One region of the Pantoea sp. LS15 genome, then DNA from elsewhere that is predicted to be linked to it. Evidence: predicted binding sites of a transcription regulator. Region 1 holds the regulator's gene; each other region holds the start of a gene.

The links. Region 1 encodes PurR, which represses purine synthesis genes. Its sites were predicted from a motif close to CANGCAAACGTTTGCNTG; they were not measured.
Region 2: a site for PurR is predicted at 1,841-1,858, ahead of HED65_RS13745 (nucleobase:cation symporter-2 family protein). Genes of this name have one in related genera too.
Region 3: a site for PurR is predicted at 1,592-1,609, ahead of HED65_RS06520 (nucleoside-specific channel-forming protein Tsx). Genes of this name have one in related genera too.

Annotation. Positions count from the first base shown of each region.
Region 1 is NZ_JAAVXA010000012.1:83,930-87,164, reverse strand. It holds gene HED65_RS16955 (MFS transporter) at 1-563, opposite strand, end outside; gene cydH (cytochrome bd-I oxidase subunit CydH) at 727-816, opposite strand; gene purR (HTH-type transcriptional repressor PurR) at 1,114-2,139, shown strand; gene punR (DNA-binding transcriptional activator PunR) at 2,157-3,068, opposite strand; gene punC (purine nucleoside transporter PunC) at 3,183-3,235, shown strand, end outside.
Region 2 is NZ_JAAVXA010000008.1:121,553-124,787, forward strand. It holds gene recG (ATP-dependent DNA helicase RecG) at 1-479, shown strand, start outside; gene gltS (sodium/glutamate symporter) at 482-1,684, opposite strand; gene HED65_RS13745 (nucleobase:cation symporter-2 family protein) at 1,910-3,235, shown strand, end outside.
Region 3 is NZ_JAAVXA010000003.1:134,330-137,564, reverse strand. It holds gene ribD (bifunctional diaminohydroxyphosphoribosylaminopyrimidine deaminase/5-amino-6-(5-phosphoribosylamino)uracil reductase RibD) at 1-335, opposite strand, end outside; gene nrdR (transcriptional regulator NrdR) at 340-789, opposite strand; gene HED65_RS06525 (SadB/YajI family lipoprotein) at 941-1,480, shown strand; gene HED65_RS06520 (nucleoside-specific channel-forming protein Tsx) at 1,748-2,632, shown strand; gene HED65_RS06515 (helix-turn-helix transcriptional regulator) at 2,680-3,235, opposite strand, start outside.

The sequences.
Region 1 (3,235 bases):
CGTTCCCCCGCACTGCCTTTCGGCAGGGAGAAGAACAGTGCCACCATCGCGATCACACCCAGCCCGGCAGTCGCCAGGAAGGACATACGCCAGCCAATCACTTCCCCCAGCCACGTCGCGGCAGGTACGCCGCCAATGTTGGCAATGGTTAGCCCCATAAACATGGTGGCCACGGCACTCGCCTGCTTGTGTTTTGGCACCACGCTTGCTGCAACAACCGACCCCAATCCAAAGAACGCGCCGTGGTTAAGGCTGGTCAGAATGCGTGACAACATCAGGGTGGTGTAGTCCGGCGAAATGGCGGAAAGCACATTGCCCAGAGTGAAAATCGCCATCAGGAAAATCAGCGCATTGCGGCGCGCGCGGTGCGAAAGCAGAAGCGTCATCAGCGGTGCCCCAACCATCACGCCAATAGCGTAGGCGCTGATTAACATCCCTGCGGCAGGGATCGAGACATCCACGCCTCTGGCAATAACTGGCAGTAAACCCATTGGGGAGAATTCAGTGGTGCCAATCCCAAAAGCGCCAATCGCCAGGGCCAGCAGGGGAAAATTGATTTTCATACGTCAACTCCGGATGCCGTGTCATGTGGTGACACAGAACAAAGAAGCGGAAAGCATGACATCAATCACAAAAAATGAGAAGTTAACAAAATAGCAAAAGATTTTTGCCAGAGAAGTAACAATCCGGGGAATCGGGAGGGAGAAGACTCTCCCTCCGCGTAAATCAGTGCAGTGCGGCCGTCAGACCCGCTGCGACAATCAAAGCCAGCACAATAACGGTGGTGAACAGCGAAAACTTCAGATCGGAACTCATCAATTTTTCTCCTTTTAATCCCCCCACGAAAAGTGAGCTTGCTCATTTTTGCACAATTTACGTCAAAAATCTTCCTGGATTTAAACGGATAACCACTTTACCTCTTCCCCTTTTCATCAAGATAGGACAAAATTCCACGCTAAATTTATTAGCGTACCGGCCATTGACCCCCTCCTGACGTCCTGTGTCGTTTTCCCGGCGTGTCGCAATTCAAAATTGCGTGATAAGGGTGAGAGAAGGCAAACGTTTACCTTCAAGTTTTTCAGGAGTTTAGGATATGGTCTGGAGTGACATTTAATGGCAACAATTAAAGATGTAGCAAAACGCGCAAACGTTTCCACTACAACCGTATCACATGTAATTAACAAGACCCGTTTTGTGGCGGAAGAGACGCGCAATGCCGTCTGGGCAGCCATCAAAGAGCTGCACTATTCGCCAAGTGCGGTTGCGCGAAGCCTCAAGGTTAATCACACCAAGTCTATTGGTTTGCTGGCGACCAGCAGTGAAGCGGCCTATTTTGCCGAGATTATTGAGGCAGTAGAAAAAAACTGCTTCCAGAAAGGCTATACCCTGATTCTGGGCAACGCGTGGAACAGCATTGAAAAACAGCGAGCTTACCTGTCGATGATGGCTCAAAAGCGTGTTGATGGTCTGCTGGTGATGTGTTCCGAGTATCCGGAATCTGTGCTGTCGATGCTGGAAGAGTATCGCCATATCCCAATGGTGGTGATGGACTGGGGTGAAGCCCGCGCGGACTTCACCGATTCCGTGATCGATAACGCCTTTGAAGGCGGTTATATGGCGGGTCGTTACCTGATTGAACGCGGTCACCGCGAGATCGGCGTGATCCCGGGTCCACTGGAGCGCAACACCGGTGCAGGTCGTCTGGCTGGGTTTATGAAAGCGATGGAAGAAGCGTTGATCACCGTGCCGGAAAACTGGATCGTGCAGGGCGACTTTGAACCGGAGTCGGGCTACCGCGCTATGCAGCAGATCGTCTCCCAGCAGCACCGTCCGACCGCCGTTTTCTGCGGGGGCGACATCATGGCAATGGGTGCCCTCTGTGCGGCCGATGAGCTGGGTCTGCGTGTACCGCAGGATATTTCTGTGATCGGGTATGACAACGTGCGTAATGCGCGCTTCTTTACGCCGGCATTAACGACCATCCACCAGCCGAAAGATTCACTGGGTGAAACCGCCTTCAATATGCTGATGGACAGGATCGTCAACAAACGTGAAGAGTCGCAGTCCATTGAAGTTCACCCGCGTCTTATTGAACGCCGCTCTGTTGCCGATGGTCCGTTCCGCGACTATCGCCGGTAATCTCTTAACGGGGCCAGTTAACCTGGCTCCCGTAACCACTCCCGGTTTAGCGTTTCGCTGTCTCCCAGATAATCCAGTAACCAGGCCATCGCAGGTGAGACATCATTTTGCTGCCAGGTGAGGCAGCAGGCCGCATCCGGGAATGGGTTCTCCAGTGTCAGTTCAACCCATTCTCCGGCATCAATTCGCGGCCGCGCAAAATGAACGGGTACCATCGCGACACACAAACCAGCACTGAGACACGTCGCCGACGATTCCCAGTCGGGGGCAACCACCCGCCGCTGGTTGTCCAGAAGCCAGGTGATACGCTTGGGTAATGAACGGGACGTATCCTCCAGTACCAGCGACGGCCAGTTGCGTAGCGTATCGTCGCTCAATGGTCCTTCCAGAGTCGCCAGCGGATGATCACTTGCCACCACGCATTTCCAGCTCAGCATTCCCATATCACGAAAAGCGTACCGACCCCCGACAGGGATCGCCTGCGTGGCACCAATGGCCATCTCCGCCCTTCCGTCCGCCAGAGCATCCCAGACACCGTTGAACACCTCCTGTGACACCCGCAATTCGACGTCAGAAAAATGACGATAGAAATCGACAATCATTTGCCGGGTACGCTCGGGTTTGACGATATTATCCACCGCGATGGAAAGATGCCCCCGCCAGCCGTTAGCGATCTGTTGACACTGTTCGCGGGTGATCTGCATTTTTTTGATAACAGAACGCCCTTCTTTCAAAAACCACGCGCCAGCGGGCGTTAATTCCACATCCCTATGTCGCCGTTCAAACAGCGGAACCGCCAGCCACTCCTCCAGCTGACGCACCGTGTAGCTGATAGCTGAAGGGACGCGGTGTAACTCCTGCGCCGCTCCACTGAAGCTGCCGTTACGCGCGACAGCATCGACTACTTCAAGAGAATAATCTGACCACATTTTCTGCCTGCAAAAAATTTGAATGCAACCACCAAATATTAGCGTTTCACAAGCCGCTTTGCACTCCCTACACTCAGCGCCAATGTATACCTGCCTCCTCAGGAGAATAAAACAATGCAACCCAGGAATGGTTTTTTAGTCTGGCTCGGCGGCTTAAGCGTGCTGGG
Region 2 (3,235 bases), on a different contig from region 1:
TGATGCAGTCGTTCAAACAGGGGGAGCTGCATTTACTGGTTGCTACGACGGTCATTGAAGTAGGCGTCGATGTGCCAAACTCCAGCCTGATGATCATCGAAAACCCGGAGCGTCTGGGGCTTGCCCAACTCCACCAGTTGCGCGGACGTGTTGGTCGTGGTGCGGTGGCGTCCCACTGCGTACTGCTCTACAAAGCACCGCTCTCGAAAACTGCACAGATGCGTTTGCAGGTGCTGCGCGACAGCAACGACGGTTTTGTAATTGCGCAAAAAGACCTTGAGATACGTGGCCCGGGGGAACTTTTGGGCACACGGCAGACAGGGAATGCTGAATTCAAAGTGGCGGATTTGTTGCGCGATCAGGCTATGATCCCCGAAGTTCAACGCCTGGCCCGCCATATTCATGAACGCTACCCCGAACAGGCGGCAGCGTTAATAGAGCGCTGGATGCCGGAAACCGAACGTTATTCCAACGCCTGACCTTAGGCAAACATCGGCAGCATCAGGTACAGCTTAATCACCAGCGCGTTGACGATATCAATAAAGAACGCACCGACCATTGGTACCACCAGAAACGCCATATGCGATGGGCCAAACCGTTCAGTGATCGCCTGCATGTTGGCAATAGCCGTTGGGGTTGCCCCCAGACCAAACCCGCAGTGACCCGCTGCCAGCACCGCCGCATCGTAGTTTTTGCCCATCATGCGCCAGGTGACAAACATCGCATACAACGCCATAAACAGTGCCTGCACTGCCAGAATGGCTACCATCGGCAGCGCCAGCGAGGCCAGTTCCCACAGTTTGAGGCTCATCAGCGCCATCGCGAGGAACAGCGACAGACAGACGTTGCCCAGCACTGAAACTGCACGTTCGAACACACGATAAAACCCCATCAGCGCCAGACCGTTGCTCAGGATCACCCCGATAAACAGCACACAGACAAACGTCGGCAGTTCAAACGCGGAACCTGCCAGCCATTGCGCAACCACCTTGCCCACCGTCAGGCAGATGGCAATCATCGCGATGGTCTCAATCAGCACCAGTGAAGTAATGCTGCGCCCGACATCCGGTTTTTCGAACGCAGTAGGCACCAACTCATCGTCCGGTCTGCCGTCTGGTGTGGTGGAATGCTTTACCAGATAACGCGCCACCGGGCCGCCAATCAGGCCACCCAGCACCAGGCCAAAGGTCGCACAGGCCATCGCCACTTCAGTGGCATTTTCAAAGCCATAGCGCTCGATAAACAGCTTGCTCCACGCCGCACCGGTACCGTGCCCCCCGGACAACGTAATTGACCCGGCCAGCAACCCCATCAGCGGATCCAGGCCCAGCAGTGTTGCCATCCCGATGCCGATGGCGTTTTGCATCAGCAACAACCCCACCACCACTATCAGAAATACGCCGAGCACTTTACCGCCCGCCCGCAGGCTCGCGAGGTTGGCATTCAGGCCGATGGTGGCAAAAAAAGCCAGCATCAGAGGTTCTTTCAGAGACATATCAAAATCAATTTCCCAGCCCATGCTTTTTTTCAGCACCAGCAGGGCCAGCGCCACCAGCAGGCCACCGGCGACAGGTTCGGGAATGGTGTATTTCTTCAGAAGGGAAACACTGTGTACCAGCTTACGGCCAAGCAGTAAGACCAGCGTTGCGGCAACAAGGGTCGACAACGTATCGAGATGAATCATAGAAGGCTCCTGTATTGCGCGTGTTCCATACACACGCGGCGTTATCCTGGGCCGGTTTGCGCTCTTCATGAGCCACCGGCGCAAAAAGTGTAATTTTTTTTCCCGATACGTTGTAGAAAACCTGCTCAAAGCGGCAGATTTTCTTCCTTTTTTTTGTTGGCAATCGTTTGCTTTTACCAGACGGTCAGATAAAATGCCCGCTTTTCCACCGTGGGATTGCCGCCGATGTCCGTTAACACCATAGAGTCGCCTGATGCGCAACCGATTGCGCAGAAGCAAAATAGCGAACTGATTTACCGCCTTGAAGACCGCCCGCCTCTTCCTCAGACGCTTTTCGCCGCCTGCCAGCATCTTCTGGCCATGTTTGTGGCGGTGATCACCCCGGCGTTACTGATCTGCCAGGCGCTCGGTTTACCGGCTCAGGACACTCAGCACATCATCAGCATGTCTCTCTTTGCCTCTGGCGTGGCCTCGATTATTCAAATTAAAGCGTGGGGTCCGGTGGGGTCGGGTTTATTGTCGATTCAGGGCACCAGTTTTAACTTCGTGGCGCCACTGATCATGGGTGGTACAGCACTGAAAACCGGTGGCGCGGATGTCCCGACCATGATGGCGGCGCTATTCGGCACGCTGATGCTGGCAAGCTGCACGGAAATGGTCATCTCCCGCGTACTGCACCTGGCGCGCCGCGTCATCACCCCGCTGGTATCCGGCGTGGTGGTGATGATTATCGGCCTGTCTCTGATTCAGGTTGGCCTGACTTCCATCGGCGGCGGTTATGGCGCAATGGCCGACCACACCTTCGGCGCACCGAAAAACCTGCTGCTGGCGGGTGTCGTGCTGGCGATCATTATTCTGCTTAACCGTCAGCGCAACCCGTATCTGCGCGTCGCATCGCTGGTGATTGCCATGGCGGCGGGTTATCTGCTGGCATGGGCGCTGGGCATGCTGCCAGAGAACACCGCGCCAACCAACAGCGCGCTGATCACCGTTCCAACACCACTCTACTACGGCCTGGGCATTGACTGGGGTCTGCTCCTGCCGCTGATGCTGGTCTTTATGATCACCTCTCTGGAGACCATCGGCGATATCACTGCCACTTCAGACGTCTCCGAGCAGCCGGTTTCCGGCCCGCTGTACATGAAGCGCCTTAAAGGCGGCGTGCTGGCGAACGGCCTGAACTCGTTTGTTTCTGCGGTATTCAATACCTTCCCGAACTCCTGCTTCGGCCAGAACAACGGCGTGATCCAGTTGACTGGCGTTGCCAGCCGCTACGTCGGTTTTGTGGTGGCGCTGATGCTGATTGTTCTCGGTCTGTTCCCGGCGGTAAGCGGCTTTGTGCAGCACATTCCGGAGCCGGTACTGGGCGGCGCAACACTGGTGATGTTTGGCACAATTGCCGCTTCCGGCGTACGCATCGTTTCCCGCGAGCCGTTGAACCGCCGCGCGATTATGATTATCGCTCTGTCGCTGGCCGTGGGTCTGGGTGTGTCTCAGCAGCCGCTGATCCTGCAGTTTGCCCCGGACTGGGTGAAAAACCTGCTCTCTTCC
Region 3 (3,235 bases), on a different contig from region 1:
AAACCGCGACCGGCAACCTGCGGGTTCGGGTCCTGCATCGCCGCGACGACGCGTGAAACACCCGCCGCAATCAGTGCTTCGCAGCACGGTGGCGTACGACCGTGATGACTGCAGGGCTCCAGCGTGACGTAGGCCGTAGCACCGCGCGCCTTCTCACCAGCCATACGCAACGCGTGAACTTCAGCATGTGGCTCGCCCGCACGATAGTGAAAACCTTCGCCCACAATCTCGCCATCTTTGACAATAACGCACCCGACGTTCGGGTTAGGATGGGTGGTAAAACGACCGCGCTGCGCCAGCTTCATGGCTCGCGCCATGTAAATCTCATCCTGCATGAGCTTAATCCTGTAAGCGGGCGATCTCTTCGCCAAACTCTTTGATATCTTCGAAACTCCGGTAGACCGAGGCGAAGCGGATATAAGCGACCTTATCGAGCTTTTTCAACTGCTCCATCACCAGGTTGCCAATCATCTTGCTTGGCACTTCACGTTCCCCCAGACCACGAAGATAAGATTTAATGTGATTTAACGCCATTTCAACGTCATCCGCGCTGACGGGGCGTTTTTCCAGAGCTTTAAGCATTCCGCTGCGCAACTTCTCTTCGTTAAACGGCTCGCGCACGTCGTTACTTTTTACCACGCGCGGCATGACCAGCTCTGCAACCTCGAAGGTCGTAAAACGCTCATTACACACCAGACACTGCCGACGACGGCGTACAGAAGACCCTTCGCCCACAAGACGAGAGTCGATGACTTTGGTATCCACAGCGGAGCAGAATGGGCAATGCATACGGTATCCCTGTTATCTGGTTAACTCATTTCATTTTACCCTGATCTGGCCTGACAACAAAGGAAGAGCTTTTTGAGACAAAGGATCTATGTCTGACAGGTGGATGCTGGCTACCATAATGAGGATCCGTTATTTCAAGGAAATAAACGCAATGACAAGACGTTACCTGAAGATTTTGCTGGTGGGGAGCCTCTTCACCCTTAGCGCCTGTGCACAGCAAACCGAAGTTCGCCAGATGAAACAAAGCGTCAACACGCTCAATACGGCGATGGACAAACTGAATAAAGAAACGGTGAAGATCACCCAACAAAACGCGCTGAACGCAAAATCCAGCAGCGGGGTGTATCTGCTGCCTGGTGCCAATACGCCTGCGCGGCTCAACAGCCAGATTGGCACGCTTAAAATGTCGCTGGTGAACGTTGCGGCGAATGCAGATGGTACTCGCGCAACATTACGCATCCAGGGAGAATCCAACGATCCACTTCCGGCCTTCAGTGGCACCGTCGAGTGGGGCCAGATCCAGGGCACAACCGAGAGCTATCAGGAAGTGAATGTGAAGAACCAGTTGTTCACTGCACCCGCGAGTATACTGGCGCCCAGCGATGTTGATATCCCGCTTCAACTGAGTGGACTCACGCCAGATCAGTTAGGTTTTATCCGCATCCACGATATCCAGCCCGCCGCGCAGTAATCCCTCCTTCAGCGGAGTGCAATGTCACTCCGCTAACATTTACATTTCGTATGGATTGGCAACATAAATGATTGTCGCTACAATCCCGGCCGTTTAAAGTACGCAAACGTGAACGCAATCGATTACGCGCGTGAGAGATATGTGAAACAACACATATTTTTGTGAGCAGGGATTCCTATAATAGGCACCGCAGAAACACGAAATATTTAGAAACGCAATTCGCGCATTTTTCACTCCCGGAAGGGAATTTCAATCAGTGGCATGATTATGAAAAAAACATTACTTGCAGCCGGCGCTGTGCTGGCACTTTCCTCCTCTTTCACTGTTAACGCAGCGGAAAACGATAAACCACAGTACCTCTCCGACTGGTGGCACCAGAGTGTTAACGTCGTCGGCAGCTACCACACCCGTTTCGGACCACAGATCCGCAACGATACCTACCTGGAGTACGAAGCGTTCGCCAAGAAAGACTGGTTTGATTTCTACGGTTACGTGGATCTGCCGGTATTCTTCGGTGGTAATACCGATGCGAAAGGTATCTGGAACAACGGTTCCCCGCTGTTCATGGAAATCGAACCACGCTTCTCTATCGATAAACTGACCGGCACCGATCTGAGCTTCGGTCCGTTCAAAGAGTGGTACTTCGCGAACAACTACATCTATGACATGGGTCGCAACGATTCTCAGGAACAAAGCACCTGGTATATGGGTCTGGGTACCGACATCGACACTGGCCTGCCGATGAGCCTGTCCATGAACATTTACGCGAAATACCAGTGGCAGAACTACGGTGCCTCCAACGAAAACGAGTGGGATGGATACCGTTTCAAAGTGAAATACTTTGTTCCGCTGACTCAGCTGTGGGGCGGTAACCTGAGCTACATCGGTTTCACCAACTTTGACTGGGGTTCAGATCTGGGCGACGACAACTTCTATGACAACAACGGGAAGCACGCTCGCACCAGCAACTCTATCGCTTCCAGCCACATCCTGGCCCTGAACTACGATCACTGGCACTACTCTGTTGTTGCTCGTTACTGGCACAACGGTGGTCAGTGGAACGACGATGCCAGCCTGAACTTCGGTAAGGGTGACTTCAGCGTTCGTTCTACCGGTTGGGGTGGTTACCTGGTCGTGGGTTACAACTTCTAACCTTGTGGTTGTCGCCGGGCAAAAAGCCAGCTCAGGAGCTGGCTTTTTTACTGCTTAACCTTCCGCAAAAAATCGGCCAAAGACTTGTCAGCACTCTCGCTAAACCGCCTCTCCGTCATCACAATGTTGAGACATCTGTCGAGCCGGAAACAGCGATAGTCATCGCGCCGCTCACACCACGCCGCCAGCAGCCAGCGCTCACCCCAGAAGAACAATCCTAACGGCTGAACGTCACGCTGTGAGAGCTGCCCAACTTCGTCGCGGTAATGCAACGCCAGAACGCGCTGAGCGGAAATTGCCTGATGAATCATGTCAAAATCGCTGCGGGAGTGGCTTTGCATGCAAAAATCCGGGGCGTAGATCCGCGTCTGCTCCGCCTTTCGACGACTCTCCTCAGGCAGAATTGCTAACACCTTTTCCTGAGCCGACTCCAGCTCGCGCGACAGCGATTCTCCTCCCCAGGTTTTGAGCAGGCGAATCGCCACCATTAACGCCTCGGACTCCTTGTTTGTCAGCATCAGCGGCGGTAAATCAAAACCCGACATCAGCCGATAGCCGCTTCCCGCCTCGCCCTCCACCGGCACGCCGGAAAGTGACAAGTCG